2 regions of the Blastococcus sp. SYSU D00820 genome follow, and region 2 is predicted to be linked to the other one. Evidence: predicted binding sites of a transcription regulator. Region 2 holds the regulator's gene; the other holds the start of a gene.
The links. Region 2 encodes LexA, which represses DNA repair genes until DNA is damaged. Its sites were predicted from a motif close to TCGAACANNTGTTCGA; they were not measured.

Region 1 (11,559 bases), on a different contig from region 2:
TCTGCCAGTCGGCGCCGCCGAGCTTGGACAGCGCCGGGGCCTCCCCGCCGACGTAGCGGGTGAGCTGGTCGAGGGCGTCGGTGGGCACGAACAGCCGGTCCGGCGGCTGGTTCCGCTTGGACGGCGCGTACTCGACGATCAGGTAGTCGCGCTGCCCGCCGTTGACGGTGCGGCTGACCATCTCGATGTAGCGGCCGATGCCGTGGTGCTCGTGCACCACCAGGTCGCCGGGCTGCAGCTGCACCAGGTCGACGGCGTTGCGCCGGCGGGCCGGCATCTTGACCGCGTCGCGCATCGTCGTGCCGCGCGAGCCGGTGAGGTCGTGCTCGGTGAGCAGCGCCAGGCCCACGCCGGGGAAGGCGAAGCCGGACTCCAGGTTGCCCTGGGTGATGTGCGCCAGCCGCGGCTCGGGGGCGGCGGCGAGGTCGGGCACCAGGCGGGCGCCGAGCTCGGCCTCGGCCAGCTGGTCGGCGGCACGCTGCGCCGGGCCGGGGCCGGCGAAGGTGACCACGACCGCCCAGCCGTCCCGCGTCCAGGTGCGCACCTGGTCGACGGCGCGGCCGACGTCGCCGGAGAACCGGTCGACGGTCGTCGCGTCGAGGGTGACGTGGGTGGCGTCGTCGTCCGGCTGGATGGTGAAGGCCCCGGCGGTCCACCACGGCAGGCCGCGGCCGCGGGCGGCGCTCTCGACGTCCTCCAGGTCGCGGAAGGACGACGCCCCGAGGTCGATCGGCGCCTGCCCGGCCTCCGCGGCGGTCGCCCACGACGCTGCGAGGAACTCCTCGGCGGTGCGCACGAGGTCCGCGGCGCGGCTGCGCACCCGCTCGGGGTCGCAGACCAGCACGTGGGTGCCGCGGGGCACCAGGTCGGTGAGCAGCTGCATCGGCCGGTCGCCGAGCAGCGCCGGGGTCAGGGACTCCATGCCCTCGACGGCGATGCCCTCGGCGAGCTTGCCGAGGATCTCCAGCAGCTCCGGGTGCCGATGGGCGAGCTCCGCGGCGCGGGCGCGGACGTCGTCGGTCAGCAGCAGCTCGCGGCAGGGCGGGGCCCACAGGCGCTCGGGCCGCTCGTCGAGCGAGCGCTGGTCGGCGGCGGAGAAGTAGCGCAGCTCGTCGACCTCGTCGCCCCAGAACTCCACCCGGACCGGGTGCGGCTCGGTGGGCGGGAAGACGTCGAGCAGGCCGCCGCGGACGGCGAACTCGCCGCGCTTCTCGACCAGCTCCACGCGGGTGTAGGCGGCGTCGGCGAGGGCACGGGCGACGTCGTCGAGCTCGGCGGTCTGGCCGGGGCGCAGCTCGACCGGCACGAGGTCGCCGAGCCCGGGGGCCAGCGGCTGCAGCACGCTGCGTACCGGGGCGACGAGCACGTCGACGGCGCCGCCGTGCTCGCCGGGGTGGGTCAGGTCGCGCAGCACCGCCAGCCGGCGGCCGACGGTGTCCGCCCGCGGGGAGAGCCGCTCGTGCGGCAGCGTCTCCCAGGCGGGGAAGACCTCGACCCGGCGGCCGGGCACGAAGCAGCGGAGGACGTCGGCGACGGCGTCGGCGTCCCGCTCGCCGGCGGTCACGACGAGGACGGGCACGCCCGCACCGGGCGCCGGTGCGGCGAGGGCCGCGGCCACCAGCGGCTGCACCGGCGGCGGGGCGGTGACCGTCAGCTCGGCCTGGCCGGCGGCGGCCACGACCGTGGCCACGGCGGGGTCGGTGAGGACGACGTCGAGCACGCCGCGCAGCGTCACGGGACAGCCACACTCCTGGGGTTCTCCGGCCCGCGACGCTGCCGCCGAGTGCGGCAGGGGGCCGACTTCCCAGGTTAACCGCCGTCCCCGGGGGCTGCTCCTACGAGCTGAGCGCGGCCCCCGCGCGGACGCCGGGCTCGCCGGCCTCGATGGCGGCCAGCGCCCGGCGCAGGACCGTGCTGGAGGTGTGCATCGTGTAGGGGAAGTAGCGCACCTCGACGCCGACCTCGGCGAAGTCGCGCTCCAACTTCACGCCCTTCGGGGTCCCGCGCCAGTCGTCGCCCTTGAAGATGACGTCGAAGCGGACCTCGCGCCAGGTGTCGATCTTGTCGGGGACGACCTCGGCGTGCACGTCGTCGACGAAGCGCAGGTTGCGCACGATCTCCATGCGCTCGGCGAGCGGGATGACCGGGAGGCGTCCCTTGGTGAGCAGCAGCATCTCGTCGGAGACGACGCCGGCGACGAGCCGGTCGCAGTGCTCGGCCGCGTGCTTGAGGATGTTCAGGTGCCCGATGTGGAACAGGTCGTACGCACCGGGCGCGTACCCGATCACCGTCATGCGATCCCCCGATCGTCCGTCAGCCGGCGCTTCTCCCGACGAGGAGCACCCGTCTGATCACAGTGCGTGACGCCGGGCGACTTCCATGGCGCTCAGCAGCGACAACGCCGAGAAAACTAGCCGAGAACGGTGACGGACGGTGATTTCCGGCGTCGGCTTCACCCGATGGGGGACGCGGCGGCCTCGGCGGGGGTGGCGTGCGCCACGGAGGCTCCTCCCCTCGGGTGAGAGGGCCCCGCGAGCAGGCCGGACGGGCTTTCCAGCGGGTTAGTCTCCCGCGGTCAGGGGCCACGTTCGACGGGGGCGCTCGCCCCGTGCGAACCGCTCCCGAGGCGTGCCGGTGCACGGGCAGGGAGCGACGTACATGGAACTCAGGGACTACCTGGCCGCGCTGCGGCGGCACTGGCTGGTCTGGGTGGGCACCACCGTGCTGGGCGCGGTGGTCGCCGCCCTCGCGCTGACCCAGATGCCCAAGACCTACGAGGCCTCGGCGCGGGTGTTCGTCACCGTCTCGCCGTCCATCCCGAGCAGCGCGACGTTCGTGCAGCAGCGGGTGAAGAGCTACCCCGACCTGGCCACCAGCGAGGCCGTGCTCGCCCCGGTGCTCGCCGACCTCAACCTCGACGAGTCGCTGGACCAGCTGCGCTCGGAGGTGTCCGCGTCGAACCCGGCCGACACCTCGCAGGTGATCGTGACCGCGAGCGGGCCGGACCCGGACCGCGCGGCCGCCGTCGCCAACGCCGTGGCCGAGCGGCTCACCGACGTGGTCGAGGACCTGGAGACGCCGGAGGGCGGCGACCAGCCGGTGACCCTGCGGGTCTCCGACCCGGCGATCGCCCCGGACAGCCCCTCCTCCCCCGTCGCGCTGTACGTGCTGGCCCTCGGCGTCGTGGCCGGCCTGTTCCTCGGCCTGGCCGCGGCCGTCCTGCGCAGCCGCATGGACTCCACGGTGCACACCGAGGACGAGCTGCGCCGCGCCTGGGGCGAGGGAGAGGTCGAGGTGCTCGCCCAGCCGGGCGGCCGGGCCCGGCGCAGCGCGCTGACCGGTCGGCCGGCCATCTCCCTGGCCCGCCGGCTGGAGCTGCGCGCCGAGGAGCGCCCGGTGCGCGTGGTCCTGCTGTCGCCGTCGCCGTCGGAGAAGCGGGCCACCCGCACCTTCGCCGAGCAGGTCGCCCGCGCGCTGCGCGGCCGCGGCCTGGACGCCACGGTGACCGGCCCGGAGTTCGTGGCCGGCGCGATCGGCGACGACGGTCCGCGGGTGCGCCTCGAGGTCGCCGATCCGCTGGCCCCGCTGCGGGTCTGGAAGCACGTGGCCGAGCGGTACGACGGCGTCGTCCTCGTGGTCGCCAGCGGGCTGGTCGAGCAGCAGGAGGTCCGCGAGATGCGGGGCATCCTGCAGACGGCCGGGATCACCCCGCTGGCCCTGGCCCTGGTGCCGCGCCGGCGCCGCCGGCTGCCGCGCGCCGCCACCGAGCCGCGGGGGGCCGCGGCTCCCCCGCCGCGCACCCCGGCGCCGGCTGCTCCGGCTGCTCCGGCCGCTCCGGCCGCTGCTCCGGCCGCACCGGCTACTCCAGCCGCGGCACCGGCGGCCCCGGCCGCCGAACGCCGCCCGGCGGCCAACGGCGCCCGCTCGGTGCCCGCCCAGGGCAGCTCGCGCGCGGCCGTCACCACCAGCGTCACGAAGGCGAGGTCCGCCAACGGCGCCCGGCCCAAGACCAAGGGTTCCGCGTCCAAGAACTGATCGGCCGGCGGCACCGACCCACGACGGGCCGGCCGGGACACCTCGTCCCGGCCGGCCCGTCGTCTGTGGGGTCCGAGCGTTCCCGCGGGAACGCCGGGCTCCTCGTTCCCGCGGGACGCCTGCCCGCAGAACTGTCACCCCCTCCCGACATCATTCGAACACATATTCGATCAGACGGTCGGGAGGTCACCGGTGGCTGCGGAGTTGTCGCTGGAGGAACTGGGCCGCCGCATCGCGTCCGGAGCGGTACGGATGGCGGCGGCGACAGCGGCGTGGCTGGCGCTGGTGGCCGAGTTCGACCGGCGGGAGGGCTGGGGCGCGATCGGGGTGCGCTCGTGCGCGCACTGGCTGTCCTGGCAGTGCGGGCTGTCCCCGGGATCGGCGCGGGAGCACGTGCGGGTGGCCCGCGCGCTCACGGTGCTGCCGCAGACCCGGGCGGCGTTCGCCGGCGGGCGGCTGAGCTTCTCCAAGGTGCGAGCACTGACCCGGGTCGCCGACCCCGCCACGGAGGGCGAGCTGCTGCAGTTGGCGCACGAGGCCAGCGCCGCCCAGGTCGAGCGGGTGGTCCGGCAGTGGCGGCGCTCGGATCGGACCGACGAGCAGGAACGACGGGAGCGGAACAGGCGGGAGCAGGAGGAGTCGTCCGGGGAGTCGGAGGCGCGGAGGGTCGCGCTCGAGCGCCGGTTCGACTCCTGGTGGGACGACGACGGCATGCTGCACGTGCGGATGTGCCTGGACGCCGAGGAGGGCGCGGCGTTCCTGGCCGGAGTGGAGTCCCTGGTCGAGCGCGACGCCCGCCGCGAGCGGGCCGCGGCCCAGCGCGCCGCCGGCCGCACCGCCTCCGACGCCCCCGCTCCGGACCGCGCCACCTCCGATGACGAGGCCGGCCTGGTCGACGCGCGGGAGCGGGCCACCGCGCGGCGGTGTGCGGCGGTGGCCCGCCTCGCCTCGGCGGCCGCGGCCGCCGATCGACAGGCCGGGGATCCGCCGCGCCGGGAGGTCGTCGTCCACGTCGACGCCGCGGTGCTGGCCGACGATGCCGCCGCCGGGCGGGCGTACCTGGAGGGCGGGCCGGCGCTGCGGCCGGCCACCGTGCGAAGGATGCTGTGCGAGGCCACCGTGGTGTCGATGGTCGAACGCGGCCGGGAGCCCCTGGCGCTGGGCCGGGCCCGCCGGTTCGCCTCCCGAGCCCAGCGCCGGGCGCTGTTCGCCCGCGACGGCGGCTGCGCCCGGCCCGGCTGCCACGAGCGGCGGGTGGAGCGGCTGCACGCCCATCACCTGCGGCACTGGCTGTTCGGCGGCCGCACCGACCTCGACAACCTGGTGCTCCTGTGCGACACCGACCACGGCCTGGCCCACGACCAGGACCTGGTCCTCACCCGCCGCGACGGCCGGCTGATCGCCACCACCCCCGACGGCCGACGGGTCTGGGGCGCGGCCGACGCCGCCTTCACCACCGGCATCGGCGCCCCCGCAGGAACGGACGAGGCGTTCGCCGGGGTCCATCCCATCGACCAGGCCCGCGGCCGGCGCCCCGCCGATGCCGATCCGACCCCGCAGACGCCGGCCCACGCGACCGCCCGACCGGCGACCGGGCCGTCAGGTGGACGACCGGCGCCCAGCGCCTCGATCACCCGGCTGCTCTTCCCCGACTCCGAGCCCGACCTCCCCGACGCCATGCACGTCAACGGCGAGCCCATGGACCTCGCCTACGTCGTCGGCGTCCTCCTCGGCAACCGCGACCTCGACCGCCGCCTCGCCGCCGGCAGGGGAACCACGACCGGGAGAGGAGCGGCCGCGTGACCGGAAGACGTTCCCGCGGGAACGTCCAGCCGTCAGCCGGCCAGCGGAACCGCCTCGGTGCGCCGCGCGGCCGGCGGAGGCGCCAGCTCCTCGGCCAGCCGCCGGCGGGAGCCTCCCTCGGCGAGCAGCGAGACCGCGAGGAAGGCCACGAAGGACGGCGTCGCGTCGAACAGCCCGCTCTCCAGCAGGCTGCGCCCCACCAGGAACACCAGCAGGCCGAGGAACAGCGCCCGGTGCTCCCGCGGCGCCAGCAGCGCGCCGCGGAAGGCCCACACCACCCACACGGCGGCGACCACCATGCCCAGCAGCCCGGTCTGCACCAGCAGGGAGACCCAGCTGCTGTCCAGCGGCTGCTCGTCCCAGTACTGGCCCTTGACCGGGATGATCTTGACCGAGAGCCCGCCGCCGAACACCAGCTGCCAGGCCGACTCGGCCCAGTCCGAGGCCGCGCCCCACGCGATGAACCGGGAGTCCAGCGTGCTGGTGCCGGTGCCGTCGCGCTCCAGGAACCCGGCCAGCGCGCCGGTGGTGGCGATGCCGAGCGTGCCGACGGCGCCGAGGGCGAGTCCGCCGGCCACGAGACCGACCGGCGCGCGCCGCACGTGCAGCGCCATCACCGCCAGCGCGGCGACGAGCATGAGCAGCGCCGTCCGCGAGCCGGTGGCCCACACGATGCCGAGCCCGGCGACGGCCGGCCCGGCCAGCCACAGCCGGGCGTTGCCCAGCACGACCCGCCAGGCGGCGTACAGCACCACGAGGCAGGCCAGCAGGGCCAGCTCGTTGGGGTCCAGCTCCGGGATGCCGCCGGCGAGGCGGCCCGAGGACAGCGTCGAGACGCCGGTGCCGGCCGCCGCCAGGGCGACCGCACCGCTGACCAGCGCCAGCGCGGTGACGAACTGCCCGGTCGAGTACACCCGCAGCAGCAGGACCACCGTCAGCGCGACGATCACCACCCGGGCGGTCACCACGCCGCTGGCGAGGAACGTGTCGTGGGTCAGCGCCCCGAGCAGCGACGCCGCGGAGACCACGGCCAGCGCCCACAGCGTGCCGGTGCCGACCCGCAGCCGGCCCCTGGCCGAGGCGGTGAGGAAGGCCATCACGAGCGCGGCCACCCCGAGCACGCCCTTGGCGAGCACGACCGGGTCCAGCGACCCGTCGAAGTACGCGCCGCGCCGCCAGCCCACCGTGGTGGCCAGCAGCAGGAGGGTGCACAGGAGCAGGCGCGGGGATGGACGCAGCAGCACCGCGGGTCCTCTCAGCTGATCCCGGCGCGGGGCCGCGCCGGGGGGATGGTAGGTCGCGGGTCGTCGTCGGGGCGGTCCGCACGCACCATCGGCAGCACCACCGCCTGGCGGACGGCGAGCGCGGCGAGCAGCGGCCCGAGTGCGAGGGCCAGCGGCGTCCACGGCGCCCAGGCCGGCGCGAGCAGCACGAGCGCGGCGACCGCGCCCAGCGAGGCGAACTCCAGGGTGCGCATCGCCAGCACCCGGCGCTGCCCGCCGTGCACCGACGCCAGCGAGGCGTAGGGCAGCAGGGTGGCCCCGGCGACGGCGTACACGGCCCACCCGACCACCGACGCGAGCGGCACGTCGTAGTCGCCACCGGTCAGGAGCGGCCCGAGCCACGGCAGCAGCGCGGCCCCGGCCGCACCGATCACCAGCAGCGCGCCGGTGAGCCCCAGCGACGCCCGGTCGGCCACTCGCAGGCTGGCGGCCATCGGCCGGTCGCGCAGGCCGACGAAGTGCGGCAGCAGGAACGACCCGATCCCGGCGACCAGCGTCAGCATCGGGGCGGTGTAGACGCGGGCGGCCTCCATCGGGCCGTACGCCGCGGCGCCGACGGCGGCGACCACGACGATCCGCAGCAGGGTCAGCGACGCCGGCCGGATGGTCTGGGCGGCCGCCCGCCAGGTGCCGAACGCGGCGACCGCGCGCAGGTCCGGCCGCCGCCACGGCCCGGTCGGGCGCTCCCCGGCCGGCACCAGCCACCACGCGACCACGGCGGCCAGCGCCTGCCCGGTCAGCAGCGCGACGACGAAGGAGGACAGCGTCACTCCCCCGGTCAGGCCGGCGACCCCGAGGGCGGCCATGGCACCGGCCAGGCTGGTCAGGTCGACCACGGGCAGCGCGGTGTAGCGGCCGGTGGCCATGAGCAGCCGGCGCAGCGTGTCCTCGACGACGAAGGCCGCGCAGGCCGGCGCCAGCAGCAGCCCGGCCCACACCGGCACCAGGCCGCTGACCAGCGCGGCCAGCGCCCCGACCAGGCCCGCGACGGCGGAGACGCCGACCGTGGCCACATGCAGGCCGGCGCGGACGCCGCGCTCCCGGCGGTCGAGCACGGTCAGGGAGTCACCCACCAGCCCGCTGCACACCGCGGTGACCAGCACCAGCGCGCCGTAGACCAGCGCGAAGACGGCGAGCCCGCCCGCGCCGAGCAGCCGCGCGGCGGCCACCTGCAGCGCCAGCCCGGCCACCGCCTGGGTGCCCTGGCCGAGCACGGCGGCGACCGCCTTGCGCCGGAGCAGGCGCCCCGCCCACGACGTCACGGCCGGTCCCCGGTTCAGCGGCCCGACGCCGCCGCGTCCGCCGCGACGGCGCGCCGCAGCCGCAGGGCGTGCCGGGTCAGGCGGGCGACGATGTGCGCCCGGGTGTCGCGCGGGCTCACGTAGCAGCGCGGCAGGGTCACCCGGTCACCGGGCTGGTAGTCGCCGGTGACGCAGGCGTTGTCGTACCCGGCGGCCCGGACGGCGTCCGCGGCCGCGGCGTCGTAGGAGCCGTAGGGGTAGCAGAAGCCGGGCACCTCGGCCTGCAGGACGTCCTCCAGCACCCGCCGGCTGTCCCCCACCTCCCGGGCCAGCTCGGCCCGGTCGGCCCCGGCCAGGCGAGAGTGGGTCATCGTGTGGCTGCCCACCTCGAGCCCGGCGGCGGCCACCTCGCGCACCTGGTCGGCGGTCATGATCGGGAACCGCGGCCCGGTGTCCCACTCGTTGGCCCCGCCCATGCGCCCGGCGACCACGTAGACGGTGCCGGTCATGCCGTGCCGGTCGAGCACCGGGACGGCGTGGTCGAGGAAGTCGGTGTAGCCGTCGTCGAAGGTCAGCCCCACCAGGCCGGCGGCCTCACCGCGCTCGTGGGCGCGCACCAGCTCGGTCAGGCCCACCCCGCGCAGGCCCAGCCGGCGGAGCAGCCGCAGGTGCCGGTCCAGCCGGTCGGGGTGCACCCGCAGCGCGTGCGGATCGGGCTCCTCCGACGGGCTGATCGAGTGGTACATCAGCACCGGCGGCAGCGGCAGCCGCACCGGGGCCCCGGTGCCGGTGGCGGTCACGCGGCCTCCTCCTGGACGACGACGGCGGACGGGACCGTGCCCAGGGCGGCCACGGCGGCGAGCAGGTCGGCGGTGTACCGCTCCGGCGACGACCGCCGGCGGGCCGCCGCGGCGTCGGCGGTCGCCGCGGCGCGGAACCGCGGCCACTCGGCGGCCACCCGGGCGACGGCGTCGGCCCAGGCGGGCACGTCGCCGGGGTCGACCGCCTGGGCGCCGGCGTACCCCTCGGCGGCCTCGCGCAGCCCGCTGTGCGCGCTGACCACCAGCGGCCGGGCGGCGAGGACGGCCTCGACGGCGGTGTTGCCGAACGACTCGTCACCGACCGAGGGCACGAGGACGACGTCCGCGGCGGCCAGGTGCGGCCAGACGTCGGACCGGAAGCCGAGGAACTCCACCCGGTCGTCGAGGCCGGCGGCGCCCACCTCGGCGCGCAGCTCCTCCTCGAACCACTCGTAGCCGGGGAAGACCGACCCGACCACGGTGAGCCGCGCGTCGATGCCGCGCTCCCGCAGCTCGCGCAGCGTGCCGACGGCGACCTGCGGGCCCTTGCGGGGCGACAGCCGCCCGACGTAGAGCAGCCGCAGCGGGCCGTCGAGCTCCGCGCGCGGCGGCAGCACCTCACCCGGTCCGCGGACGGTGTTGTGCACGACGCTGCTGCGCCGGCGCAGCCGCGGCGCCACCTCGGTGAGCACGTCGAGGGTGAACCGGCTGTTCGCGATCACCCGGTGCGCCAGCGCCGGGCACAGCGCCATGCCCCGGCGCAGCAGCATCGGCGCCGACCGCTCGGCCTCGTGCACGTGGCAGATCGCCCGGCGGCCGGCCAGCCGGGCCAGCAGCGGCCACGACGGCAGGGTCAGCGTGCTGACGTACACCCCCCCGGCCCCGGCCCGGCGCAGCAGCCGCAGCGCCGGCACCAGTCCGCGCAGCGCGTCGGCGAGCAGGGTGAGCGCCCCGCGCGGGCGCAGCGCGGAGTTGCGCAGGACCGGCATGGGGCACAGCCGCACGCGCAGCCCGCGGGCCTCGAGCTCGCCGACCAGCGGCCCGGGCCCGGGCAGGGCGACGGTGACGTCGTACCGGGTGGCCAGCGCGGTGGCCGCCTCCAGCAGCATCCGGTCGGCGCCGTAGAGCTCGGCGCCGGGGTGGACCACCAGGAGCGGCGGGGCCTCCGCCGTCGTCATCGGGGCAGCCGGCCCATCTCGCGGAACCACTTGACCGAGGCCAGGGCCAGGAAGCCGGCCGCGGCGAGGAACAGCACGCCGTAGACGGGCACGAAGACCGACGGCACGCCGAACAGCACGAAGACGACGGCGAGCAGCCCGTAGTCGGTGGGAAGGGTCATCAGCGAGCGGCCGATGCCGACCTTCTCCCCCGTGCGGGCGGCGCGGGTGGTCACGCCGTGCTGGGCGCGCAGCGCCTCGTTGAGCATCGTGCCGAAGTAGGTGACCGCGTCGACGACGCAGTAGCCGATGGGCACCAGCAGCACCCACGGGTCGACGTCCCCGAAGCGGTAGAAGCCGATGAGCACGCCCAGGTGCAGGCTCGAGGCCTTGGCGGCGTCGACCATGTGGTCCAGCCATTCCCCGGCCGGGGAGCCGCCGCCGCGCAGCCGGGCGAGCTGCCCGTCCGCGGCGTCGAGGGCGTAGCCGAGCACCAGGCAGGCGGCGACCAGCAGCCCCATCGGCACCGAGGGCTCGACCAGCGCCAGCAGCGCGATGCCCGTCCCGGTGAAGACGGCGCTGATGGCGGTCACCGCGTTGGGCGTGAGCCCCGCGTGGTAGGCCAGCGCGGCGAACAGCCGGCCGAGCTTGCGGTTGACGAAGCGGGAGTAGGCCGGGGCGCCGGCGTTGCCCTTCTGCGCGGCCGACAGCCGGCGCAGCGTCGCGCGCAGACCCTCCCGCGGCGGCCCGTCGGGGCGCGGCTGCGCGATCGCCGTCATACGTCGGACCTCCGTGTGCTGCCGAGCAGGTCGGACGGCACCCGGGCGTGCGGCGGGCAGGGGTGTCGTCGTGCGCAGCGATCCTCTCCCGGGCGGCGGACCCCGCGGGAGGTCCGCCGCCCTGCCCTCACCCGCAGGGGTCAGCCCGCGGTGACGGTGAACCCGGTCAGCCGCACGGCGACCGGACCGGTGGCGCTGCCGCTGAGGTAGGCGGCGACGCCGACGGCGCCCGGCACCTGCAGGGCCGCGGTGCTGTCGCTGCGGGTCAGCGTGGGCGTGGCCGGCTCCGCCGTCCCGGCCCGCCACACGGTGACCGCGAGGGAGGTCGGCCCGGTGCCGGTGACCCGGAGCCGCACCTCCAGGGGCGTGCCCGCGGTGTAGGTGAACGCCGGCAGGGTGGCCGAGCCGAGCACCGTCTCGGTGCCGCCGGAGTTCCGCACCAGCGCCACCTGCACCCCGCC
Region 2 (11,559 bases):
TGAAGGACGCCCATCCGGGCATGCAGATCGCCGTCGGCGGATGCCTGGCGCAGAAGGACCGGGGCGAGATCGTCCGGCGCGCCCCGTGGGTGGACGTCGTCTTCGGCACCCACAACGTCGGGTCGCTGCCGGCGCTGCTCGAGCGCGCCCGGCACAACGCCGAGGCGCAGGTGGAGATCGTCGAGGCGCTCGAGGTCTTCCCGTCGACGCTGCCGGCCAAGCGGGACTCCGCCTACTCCGGGTGGGTGTCGATCAGCGTCGGCTGCAACAACACCTGCACGTTCTGCATCGTCCCCGCGCTGCGCGGCAAGGAGAAGGACCGCCGGCCCGGCGAGATCCTCGCCGAGGTGCAGGCACTGGTCGACCAGGGCGTGCTCGAGGTGACCCTGCTGGGGCAGAACGTCAACGCCTACGGCGTCGAGTTCCGCGACCGCGGCGCCTTCGCCGACCTGCTGCGTGCGGCCGGCCGGATCGAGGGTCTGGAGCGGATCCGGTTCACCAGCCCGCACCCGCGCGAGTTCACCGACGACGTCATCGCCGCCATGGCCGAGACCCCCGCCGTCTGCCACCAGCTGCACATGCCCCTGCAGTCGGGCTCGGACGAGGTGCTGCGCCGGATGCGGCGCGGCTACCGGCAGGACCGCTACCTCGGGATCCTCGACCGGGTCCGCGCCGCGATGCCCGACGCGGCGATCACCACCGACATCATCGTCGGCTTCCCCGGCGAGACCGAGGAGGACTTCGAGCAGACCCTCGAGGTCGTCCGGCAGGCCCGGTTCGCCAGCGCGTTCACCTTCCAGTACTCCAAGCGGCCCGGGACGCCCGCCGCCGAGATGGAGGGGCAGCTGCCCAAGGAGGTCGTGCAGGAGCGCTACCTGCGGCTGACCGCCCTGCAGGACGAGATCAGCTGGGCGGAGAACCGCGCGCTGGTCGGCCGGCCGGTCGAGCTGCTGGTGGCCGCGGGGGAGGGCAGCAAGGACGCCGTCCGCGGCCGGATGACCGGTCGCGCGCGGGACGGCCGGCTGGTCCACTTCACCGCGACCGAGGGGGTGCGCCCCGGCGACGTCGTCGAGACCGTGCTCACCCAGGCCGCGCCGCACCACCTGGTCGCCGACGGGCCGCTGCGCTCGCACCGCCGGACCCGCGCCGGCGACGCCGCGGAGGCCGGCACCCGGCCCACCACCCCCGGCGTGCTGCTCGGCATGCCGGCGGTCGGCGCCCCGCCGCCGCTGGCTGCCACCCCCGCCGGCTGCTCATGACGAACGCCCCCGCCCCGGGATCCCGGGGCGGGGGCGTTCGTCATGTGGGGTTCAGCGGCGGCCGCTGCTGGACTTCTCCGCCTCGGCGAGCCACTCCCGGCGGGTGGCCAGGTTCGCCCGGGCCTCCTCGATCCGCTTGGGGTTCCCCGCGGCCTCGGCCTTGGCCAGCTGCTCCTCGGCCTTGGTGACCGCCTGGCGCATCGAGGTCAGCAGCGGGTTCTCCGGCGCGACCCGCGGGCGCGAGGCGTCGGCGGCACCGCGGATCCGCTGCTCGACGGCCTGCATGCGGTCCTCCAGGCTGCGCATGGCGCCGCGCGGCACGTGGCCGATGGCGTCGTACTTCTCCTGGATCTTGCGCAGCGCGTTCTGCGCGCCCCGCAGGTCGCCGGACGGGTCGAGCTTCTCCGCCTGGGCCAGCAGCTCCTCCTTGGCCTGCTGGTTGGCCAGCTGCTCGCTGTTGCGCGCCTTGTCCGACTCCGCGCGGGCGGCGAAGAAGACGTCCTGGGCGGCGCGGAACTGCTTCCACAGGTCGTCGTCGCCGTCGCGGCCGGTGCGGGGCACCGCCTTCCAGCGGTCCATGAGCGAGCGCATCGCCGCGCTCGTCGGGCCCCAGTCGGTCGAGGCTGACAGCCGCTGCGCCTCGGCGATGAGCTCCTGCTTGGCCGCGCGGGCCTCGTTGCGCTGGGCGTCCAGCGCGGCGAAGTGCGCGCCCCGCCGGCGACCGAAGGCGTCGCGGGCCGCGGCGAAGCGGGTCCACAGGGCCTCGTCGGTCTTGCGGTCGATGCCGCGGATGGTCTTCCACTCCTCGACGATGGCCTTGAGCCGGTCGCCGGCGGCCTTCCACGAGGTCGACTCCGCGGCGATCTGCTCGGCCTCGGCGGCCAGGGCCTCCTTGCGGGCGATCTGCGCCTGCCGTGCCGCGGCCTTCTCCGCGCGCGACTCGGCGGCCGCGGAATCCGCGGTCTCCACCATGGCGCGGGCGCGGGCGGCCAGCCCGTCGAGGTCGCCGACGGCGGTGGCGGTGGGGATGGAGTCGGCCAGCGCCTGCGCCTTGGCCTTGATCTCGCCGGGGTTGCCGGTGTGCGCCCGCAGCCGGGCCTCCAGCAGCGAGACCTCGGTGGCGAGGTCGTCGTACCGGCGGCCGAAGTGGGCCAGCCCGGCAGCCGGGTCGCCGGCCTGCCACGAGCCGACGGCCCGCTCGCCGTCGGCGGTGCGGACGTAGACGGTGCCCTCCTCGTCGACCCGGCCCCACTGGGTGGGGTCGGAGGCGGGGACGGCTTCGGCGGGGGTGTGGTGCGCGGGGACGTCGGCCGGCGCCGGGGTGGGCGCGGGCTCGGGGTCGACGGCGTCCGGGGCGGTGGCCTCGGCCGCCGGCGCGTCGACCGGGGCCGCGTCCGCGGGGGCCGCTTCGACCGGGATCACCTCCGCACCAGCGGCCGGCTCGGGGGCGGGTGCGTCCGGCTCCGCACCGGCGGCGGACGCCGTCGGATCGGCCAGGGCGGCATCCGCCGGGGACTCGGCGACCGGCGTGCCGGCCTCCGGGGTGACCGCCTCGGACCGCGCCTCGTCGGACGAGGGGACCTGCTGCGACCCGTTCAGGGGGGACTCCGTGCTCGACACGCACCGCAGTGTCCCACGTCGCATCGGCGACACTGCTGCGGTGACGACCGAAGGGGTCCCCGCGTGGCCCGAACCTCCGGCGCCCGGCGCCGGGCTGCCCCTGTCGGTGGCCTTCGTCCCCGGGCCGCCGCTGCTGTTCCCGGTGGTGGAGGGGAGGCCCGACGAGGCGACCGCGGCGCTGCGGGCGGCCTGCCGGGAGGCGGTGGAGGCGATGCTCGCCGCCCGTCCGGAGGTGGTCGTCGTCGTCGGTGCCGGCGCCGAGGGGCGCTACGGCCAGGGGGACGGCGGTGACCTGCGGGGCTTCGGGGTGGATGCCGTGGTGCCCTTCGACGGGTACGTCCGTCCGGGGGGACGGCGCACCCCCCTCGCGCTGACCGTCGGGGGCTGGCTGCTGGGCCAGGCCGGCTTCTCGGGGACGCGGCTGGGCGTGGGGCCCGCCGATCTCGCCGACGCGCTCGCCGGCCTGCCCGGTCCGGTGGGGGTGCTGGCCGTCGGCGACGGCTCGGCCCGCCGCAGCGTGAAGGCCCCGGGCTACCTCGACCCGGACGCGGAGCCGTTCGACGCCGCGGTGTCCGCCGCGCTCGCCGCCGGGGACGCCGCCGCGCTGGCCGCGCTCGACCCGGCGGAGGGGGAGCGGCTGCTGGCCGCGGGCGTGCCCGTGTGGCGTGCCGTCGGCGCGACGCTGGCCGGCAGCGCGGTCACCGGCGTCCGGTACGCCGACACCGCCCCGTTCGGCGTCGGCTACCTGGTGGCGTCCTGGACGGTCCGGTGAGCGCGCCGCCGGTCGTGGCCGTCGTCGGTCCGACCGCCACCGGCAAGACGGCGCTGGCCGTGGCCCTCGCCCGGCGCCTGGGCGGAGAGGTGGTCAACGCCGACTCCATGCAGCTCTACCGCGGCATGGACATCGGCACCGCCAAGCCCGACCTGGCCGAGCGGCAGGGCGTGCCGCACCACCTGCTCGACCTGTGGCACGTCCGCGAGCCGGCGTCGGTGGCCGAGTACCGGCTGCGCGCCCGCGCGGAGGTGGACCGGCTGCGGGCCGCCGGCACGGTGCCGTTCCTGGTCGGCGGGTCCGGGCTGTACGTGCGCGCCGTCCTCGACGAGCTGGACTTCCCCGGCACCGACCCGGCGGTGCGCGCCCGGCTGGAGGGCGAGCTCGCCGCCGTCGGACCGGCGCAGCTGCACGCCCGGCTGGCCGGGCTCGACCCGGCGGCCGCGGCCGCCGTCCTGCCCAGCAACGGACGGCGGATCGTGCGGGCCCTGGAGGTCATCGAGCTCACCGGCGGGCCGTTCCGGGCCTCGCTGCCCGCGCCCCGCCCGCACTACCCGGCGGTCGTCGTGGGCCTGGACCGCGAGCCGGCCGAGCTCGACGAGCGGATCGCCGCGCGCGTACACCGGATGTGGGCCGCCGGGCTCGTCGACGAGGTCGCCGCCCTGGCCGCCGACGGCCTGCGCGAGGGCCCGACCGCCTCCCGGGCGCTGGGCTACGCCCAGGTGCTGGCCCAGCTCGACGGCACGCTGACCCCGGCCGAGGCCCGGGAGCGCACCGTGACCACCACCCGCCGGTTCGTGCGCCGGCAGCGCTCCTGGTTCCGCCGCGACGCCGCCACCACCTGGTTCGACGCCGCCCGCCCCGACCTGGTCGACGCGGTCGGGGCCCTGCTCGACGCCCGTACCATCGAGGGGTGACCGAGGCCGGAGGCGACCGCGTGCTCGTGGGGCACGGCACCGAGAACGACTTCGTCGTGCTGCCCGACCCCGACGGCGCCGTGTGGCCGGAGGACCGGCTGGACGCCGCGATGGTCCGGCGGCTGTGCGAGCGCCGCGCCGGCCTCGGTGGGGACGGCGTGCTGCGCGTCGTCCGCAGCGTGCACGTGCCCGACGCCCCCGCCGTCCTCGGCGACCGGCTGGCCGACTGCGAGTGGTTCATGGACCACCGCAACGCCGACGGCTCGCACGCCGAGATGTGCGGCAACGGCATCCGGCTGTTCCTGCACGTGCTGGTCACCGAGGGGCTGCTGGACCGCGCCGCCTGCGAGGCCGGCGTGCTGGTCGGCACCCGCGGCGGGCCGCGCCGGGTGGGTGCCTCGCCCGACGGCACCTACTGGGTCGACATGGGCCCGGCCCGGCCGTTCGGCCGCGGCGAGGCGGTGCTGTCCGGGCGGGCGTTCCCCGGGCTCGCGGTCTCCATGGGCAATCCGCACCTGGCCTGCCTCACCGACGTCGACGTCGACACCCTCGACCTGACCGCGGAGCCGGTCTTCGACCGCGAGCTGTTCCCCGAGGGCGTGAACGTCGAGCTCGTCAACCGGGTGCGCGGTGCGACCGAGGGCGCCGACGCGCACGTGCGGCTGCGGGTGCACGAGCGCGGCGTGGGGGAGACCCGCTCGTGCGGCACCGGGGCCTGCGCCGTCGCCTTCGCCGCGCTGGACGACGCCGGCGCGGCCGCCGGGACCGTCGTGGTCGACGTCCCCGGTGGCCGGCTCACCGTCGACGTCACCGCGGAGACGACGGTGCTGCGCGGGCCGGCCGTGGTCGTGGCCGCCGGCGAGCTCTCCGGGGAGTGGCTCGCCGGCTGACCTCGCTCAGGGGTTGTCGGGGGTGTCCGCCCGGGTCTCCGGCACGTCGGTGGGGGATTCCGGCTTGTCGGCCGGCCCGGTGTTGCCGGTGCCTCGCGGCTCGCCGCGGCCGGTGTCCTGGTCGGCGCCGCCGAACAGGTTGCGCGGCGGGTTCAGGCCCTTCGGATCGCGGCCGGGGTCGTCGGTTCCGGCGCTGCTGCTCGTGCTCACGGGGGACCTCCTCGTCGGGGACGGACGCCGTCGCCGTCGGCCCTACCCCCCGCGCCGGTCGGGATGCATCTGCCCCGTCCGGGTGTTGTACGCGGCGATGACGACAACTCAGGTGCTCCCGAACGCGGGGCATGCCACGCTGGAGACGATGACGACCGCTCCCCTGGATTCCACGGCGCCGCTCGACACGCCCGCGATCGACGACGCCCCCCTCGACCCCCGTCCCGCCCCGGCCGGGCAGTGGGACGAGGACGACGACACCACCGGCTCCTACGCCCTCGAGGCCCGTGGCGCGCTGCGCCGCGTCGCCGGGCTCTCCACCGAGCTCACCGACGTCACCGAGGTCGAGTACCGGCAGCTGCGCCTCGAGCGCGTCGTGCTGGTCGGCGTCTGGACCGAGGGCACGCAGGCCGACGCGGACCGGTCGCTGGCCGAGCTGGCCGCGCTGGCCGAGACCGCGGGCTCCCAGGTGCTCGAGGCGGTCAGCCAGCGGCGGGACAAGCCCGACGCCGGCACCTACGTGGGCTCGGGCAAGGCCGCCGAGATCCGGGACATCGTCGCCGCCAGCGGCGCCGACACCGTGATCTGCGACGGCGAGCTGACCCCCGGCCAGCTCAACCAGCTGGAGAAGATTCTCAAGGTCAAGGTGGTCGATCGGACCGCGCTGATCCTCGACATCTTCGCCCAGCACGCCAGCAGCCGGGAGGGCAAGGCCCAGGTCGAGCTGGCCCAGATGCAGTACATGCTGCCGCGGCTGCGCGGCTGGGGTGAGTCGATGTCCCGGCAGGCCGGTGGTCGCGTGGCCGGCGGTGGCGGCATCGGTACCCGTGGCCCGGGTGAGACCAAGATCGAGACCGACCGGCGGCGGATCCGCGCGCGGGTCAGCAAGCTGCGCCGGGAGATCGCCGGCATGGCGACCGCCCGGGCGACCCAGCGGTCCAGCCGCAACCGCAACGCCGTCCCCAGCGTGGCGATCGCCGGCTACACCAACGCCGGCAAGTCCAGCCTGCTCAACCAGCTGACCGGCGCCGGTGTGCTGGTGCAGGACGCGCTGTTCGCCACCCTCGACCCGACCGTGCGCCGCGCGGAGGGCCCCGACGGCCGCGAGTACACGCTGACCGACACCGTCGGCTTCGTCCGGCACCTGCCGCACCAGCTGGTCGACGCCTTCCGCTCGACGCTCGAGGAGGTGGCCGCCGCCGACCTGCTGCTGCACGTCGTCGACGGCTCCGACCCCGATCCGCTCGGCCAGATCGACGCGGTGCGCGTGGTGCTCCGCGAGATCGACGCCGCGGCGGTGCCCGAGCTCATCGTCGTCAACAAGGTCGACGCGATGAGCGAGGAGGACGTCCTCACGCTGCGCCAGGCGCTGCCCGGTGCGATGTGGGTGTCGGCCCGCACCGGCGAGGGGATCGAGCGGCTGCGCGAGGTCGTCGCCGCCCGGCTGCCGCACCCCGACCAGGACGTCGACGTGCTCGTGCCCTACGACCGCGGCGACCTCGTGGCCCGCGTGCACCGGGACGGCGAGGTGCTCAGCGAGACGCACGAGGCCGGCGGCACCCGGCTGACCGCCCGGGTGGACGCGTCGCTGGCCTCGGCGCTCGAGGACTTCGCCGCGCCGGTCGGCTGATCGCCACGCCGCCCGGCTCCGGAGATCACGAACCGGTCACGGACCGGTACCGTGAGCCGGTGACGAGCGGCGTGGTGCGGCGCGATCCCGGCACCCCGCCGGGAGGCGGGGAGGCTCCGGCCGTCGACCAGGTGACCTCGGTCGGCCGGCCCCCGTGGTGGCTGCTGGGCCTGGCCCTGCTGGTCACCGTCGGGGTCACCGTCGACCTGCTCCGCGGCGGCGTCCTCGAGACGCTGGACGAGCGCGTCTCCGACGTGGTCGGCGGCTGGGGGCTGCGGACCTCCGACGGCTACTGGCCGGTCTGGGCGGTCACCCAGATTGGCGGACGCGGCACGATCCTCATCGTCCTGGCCGGCCTGGTGACCTGGCTGGCGGTGCGCCGCCGGTCGCTGCTGCCGCTGGTCCGCGTGGTCGTCGGGCTGGCGCTGCTGACGGTCGTGGTCTACGGCTTCAAGTGGGGGATCGGGCGGACGGCGCCGGGCTACGCCGGCCACTTCTTCCACCACCCGGACGGCGCCTCGTTCCCCTCCGGGCACGTGGCCAACGCCGTCCTCATGTGGGGCATCGCGCGCTGGCAGGTGGTGCAGTTCCGGCTGCCGCCGCGGGTGCAGCGGCTCTTCTGGCTGCTGAGCGTGGTGGGCCCGGTGCTCACCGGGATCGCGATGGTCTCGCTGGACTTCCACTGGGTCACCGACGCGGTGGTCGGCGCCAGCGTGGGCCTGCTGCTGTTGGGCGTGGTTCACGCACTCGACGCAGCCGTGCTGTCACGCTGGGTCGGTGCCCGGACAGGCCGTCCCACCGCGTAGCGGCGCCCGGGGGCGGCGTCTGGCGGCGGGCTCGGCCCTGACCGCCGTGCTCGCCCTCGGCTTTCCGCTGCCCGCGGCCGCCGAGGACCCCACCGGCGCCGCCGCGCCGCAGACGCAGTGCCAGATCACCGACCCCCGGCTGGGGGAGATCTCCGGGCTGGTCGCCGGCACCGGCGGCGCGGTCCTGGTGATGAACGACGGCGGCGGCCAGGTCGAGGTCTACGCCCTCGACGCCGGCTGCCAGGTCGTCGACGTGCACACCGCTGCCGTGGACCCCTACGACCCGGAGGACCTGGCCGTCGCCGCGGACGGGACCGTCTGGATCGCCGACACCGGCGACAACCGCGGCAACCGGTCGACCGTCGCCCTGATCGCGCTCCGCCCGGACGGCTCCGCCGGAGTGCACCGGCTGACCTATCCCGACGGGCCGCACGACGCCGAGGCGCTGCTGCTCGCCCCCGACGGGACCCCGTACGTGGTCACCAAGGAGTTCCTGGGCGCCAGCGGCGTCTACCGCCCGGTCTCCTCCCTCGTCGAGAACGGTGTCGTCGGCCTCGAGCGGGTCGGCACCGTCGAGCTGATGCTCACCGGGACGGCCGGCGGGCCGGTGGGGCGCGCCGGCCAGCTCATGGTGACCGGCGGTGCGGTCTCCGCGGACGGGCGCTGGGTGGCGCTGCGGACCTACACCGACGCCTACGTCTGGCCGCTGTCCGGCTCCGACGTCGCCGCGGCCCTGGCGACCGATCCGGTGCGGGTCGCGCTGCCGCCCTCCCCGCAGGGCGAGGCGATCTCCGTGGCCCCCGACGGCCGGCTGGTCGTGGCCAGCGAGGGGCTGCCCAGCGACCTGGTGCTCGTCCCGGTTCCCGCGGCCGACAGCCCTGCCGCGGCACCGGGGGACGACTCCCTGGCCGACGCCCTCGCCGGCAGCGAGTCCGGCGTGAACCCGCTGCCGGCCGCGCTCACGGCTGCCGCCGTGGCGGGCCTGCTCGTCTGGCTGGGCGGCAAGCTGCGCCGGCGCAAGGTGGAGTAGCCCCACCCGCCCACGACAGGGCCCCCGTCGCCGACGGCGGACGGGGGCCCTGGGCGATGCCGAGGCGGGTCAGACGCGGCGCAGCACCGTGACCACGCGACCCAGGATGGTGGCCTCGTCGCCGGGGATCGGCTCGTAGGCGGGGTTGTGCGGCAGCAGCCACACGTGCCCGTCCCGGCGCTTGTAGGTCTTCACCGTGGCCTCGCCGTCGAGCATGGCGGCGACGATCTCGCCGTTCTCGGCGGTCGGCTGCTGGCGGACGACCACCCAGTCGCCGTCGCAGATCGCGGCCTCGACCATCGAGTCGCCGGCGACCTTGAGCATGAAGAGCGTGCCCTCGCCGACCAGCTCGCGCGGCAGTGGGAAGACGTCCTCCACGGCCTGCTCGGCGAGCACCGGGCCACCGGCGGCGATCCGGCCCACCAGCGGCACGTACGTGGGTGCGGAACCGGTCTCCTCCCCGGCGGGCGCCGGTGCGGCGGCCGGGGCCGACTCGGCGGCGGCCAGCTCGCCCGGCAGCCGGACGTCGAGGGCGCGCGGGCGGTTGGGATCGCGCCGCAGCCAGCCCTTCTTCTGCAGCACCGTGAGCTGGTGGGCGACCGAGGACGCCGACGAGAGGCCGACCGCCTCGCCGATCTCGCGGACCGACGGCGGGTAGCCGCGGCGCTCGATCGAGTCACGGATGACCTCCAGCACGCGGCGCTGACGCTGCGTCAGCCCGTCGCCGGCCTCGCCCCGGTCGGGGAAGGTGCGGACCTGGGCGGACGGCGCCGCCTCGGCCACCGGCGCGCTCCCGCGGCCGCTCCGGCCGGAGCCGTCACCGCCCGCTGAACTGCTCGTGCCCGCCACGTCTCCTCCTCGCCGGCCGCACCCCGCGGCCCGTCGTCGACGCCGGCGGCTGCGCCGGCGCGGGTCCCGGTCGGACGGTAGCGCCTCGCGGCGCCGGTTTCAAACACACGTTCGAAGTCCGGCCGTGTCGGGTCGTTTCTGTCGGCGGCATGCGGTAGGACTTCGTACGGACGTTCGATCGAACGCGCGTTCGATCGAGGGAGTGCCCGGGGTGCCGGGCGGAGCGAGGAGAAGCCGTGGCGGCGAGCGTGCGTCAGCAGGTCCCCCTGGTGCCGGTGGAGGTCCCGGTGCCGGCGGCTCCCGGCCGCCCCCCGCTCCGGCTCCTGCCGCCTCCGCCGGTCGTGCGGGCGGTGCCCGCCCGGCCGGCCGGGCGGGAGGTCGACGCGGGGGCGGCCCGCCCCGCCGCCCGGCCGGGTGGCCGCCCGGTGCGCCTGGCCGGCGCGCCGCGGCCGGTGCGCGGCGGGTGCGCCGCACCCGCGGGCCCGGCACCGCTGCGGCTGACCCGGCGCGGGCGCCGCCTGGTGGCCGCGCTGGGCATCGTCGCGGGCGTGGGAGCGGCGGTCCTGGTCTCCGAGGTGGTCGGCGGCGGAGCGGGGGCCGGTCTGGAGCTCGCCGGCGGGGAGAGCGTCGTCGTCCAGCCGGGCGACACGGTGTGGTCCATCGCGACCGAGGTGTCCGGCGGTGAGGCCGACGTGCGGGCCGTCGTCGACGCGATCGAGGAGCTCAACGACCTCGAGGGCGCGGTGCTCGTGCCCGGCCAGGTCCTCCAGCTGCCGTGACCGGCCGTCGGCGGGCGTCCCGGGGTGTGGACGACCACACACCCACAATCCTCGTCGCTGATCTTCGTCAACCCTCCGCGCCCCGTCCTGCGCCGGGTCCTGGGGGTCGGCGACCTAGCGTCCTCGACGTGCGGAACACCCAGGACGGCCGAGCAGCGGCCTTCGCCCGATCGTCGTTCGACGTCGAGATCGAGGAGGCCGGCACCTGGCGGCCGGGCTCCATGCTCGGCTGGCGGCACGAGGGCGGCGTCGCCCAGGCGCAGGTGCGGTCGGTCGTCGACGGGGTGGAACGCACGTCCTGGATCGACCTGACCGCCGTCCGGCTGCCGCAGCCGCCCGCGGCCGAGACCTCGGCGACCGATGCCCGCCGGGTCGAGGCCCCGCAGGTCGAGGTCGCGCAGGTGGATGTCCCGGTGGTCGTCGCCGCGCCCGTGACCCCGTCGGCCGCTGTCCGGGCCGAGGAGCTGCACCCGGCGACCGTGGTCATGAGCCGCGCCGCCCTCCGGGAGCTGCTGGCCGCCGACGGCCGCCCGGCCGGCCGCCGGTCCGCCCCGGCGGGGTCGGAGCCCGCGCCACGCGCCGAGCGGCGGCGCCGGCACGGTGCCGACCTGACCGCGGAGTTCCCCGCCGTCCGCTGCGGCGACGACGCGGCCGGCCGTCACCGCGCCCCGGCCCACGGTGGCCGGCACCGCGCTGCCGACACCGGGGTCCTCCCCGCCGTCGCCGCGGAGCCGGCGTCGGTCGACATGCTCACCCGCCCGATCCGTCTCGGGGACACCGCTCCGTGGGGTCGTGAC

Region 1: a site for LexA is predicted at 4,190-4,205, ahead of ACI79R_RS15810 (DUF222 domain-containing protein). Genes of this name have one in related genera too.

The regions. Positions count from the first base shown of each region.
Region 1 covers NZ_JBJGZW010000015.1:24,568-36,126, forward strand. Annotated here, with positions in the region: gene mfd (transcription-repair coupling factor) at 1-1,735, opposite strand, end outside; gene ACI79R_RS15800 (adenylyltransferase/cytidyltransferase family protein) at 1,836-2,294, opposite strand; gene ACI79R_RS15805 (YveK family protein) at 2,659-4,035, shown strand; gene ACI79R_RS15810 (DUF222 domain-containing protein) at 4,228-5,838, shown strand; gene ACI79R_RS15815 (hypothetical protein) at 5,871-7,082, opposite strand; gene ACI79R_RS15820 (hypothetical protein) at 7,094-8,383, opposite strand; gene ACI79R_RS15825 (polysaccharide deacetylase family protein) at 8,398-9,162, opposite strand; gene ACI79R_RS15830 (glycosyltransferase family 4 protein) at 9,159-10,340, opposite strand; gene ACI79R_RS15835 (CDP-alcohol phosphatidyltransferase family protein) at 10,337-11,098, opposite strand; gene ACI79R_RS15840 (PKD domain-containing protein) at 11,239-11,559, opposite strand, start outside.
Region 2 covers NZ_JBJGZW010000019.1:43,952-55,510, reverse strand. Annotated here, with positions in the region: gene miaB (tRNA (N6-isopentenyl adenosine(37)-C2)-methylthiotransferase MiaB) at 1-1,259, shown strand, start outside; gene ACI79R_RS18030 (DUF349 domain-containing protein) at 1,311-2,879, opposite strand; gene ACI79R_RS18025 (hypothetical protein) at 2,920-3,651, shown strand; gene miaA (tRNA (adenosine(37)-N6)-dimethylallyltransferase MiaA) at 3,648-4,568, shown strand; gene dapF (diaminopimelate epimerase) at 4,565-5,458, shown strand; gene ACI79R_RS18010 (hypothetical protein) at 5,465-5,668, opposite strand; gene hflX (GTPase HflX) at 5,817-7,298, shown strand; gene ACI79R_RS18000 (phosphatase PAP2 family protein) at 7,358-8,104, shown strand; gene ACI79R_RS17995 (hypothetical protein) at 8,076-9,134, shown strand; gene lexA (transcriptional repressor LexA) at 9,204-9,983, opposite strand; gene ACI79R_RS17985 (LysM peptidoglycan-binding domain-containing protein) at 10,220-10,762, shown strand; gene ACI79R_RS17980 (hypothetical protein) at 10,891-11,559, shown strand, end outside.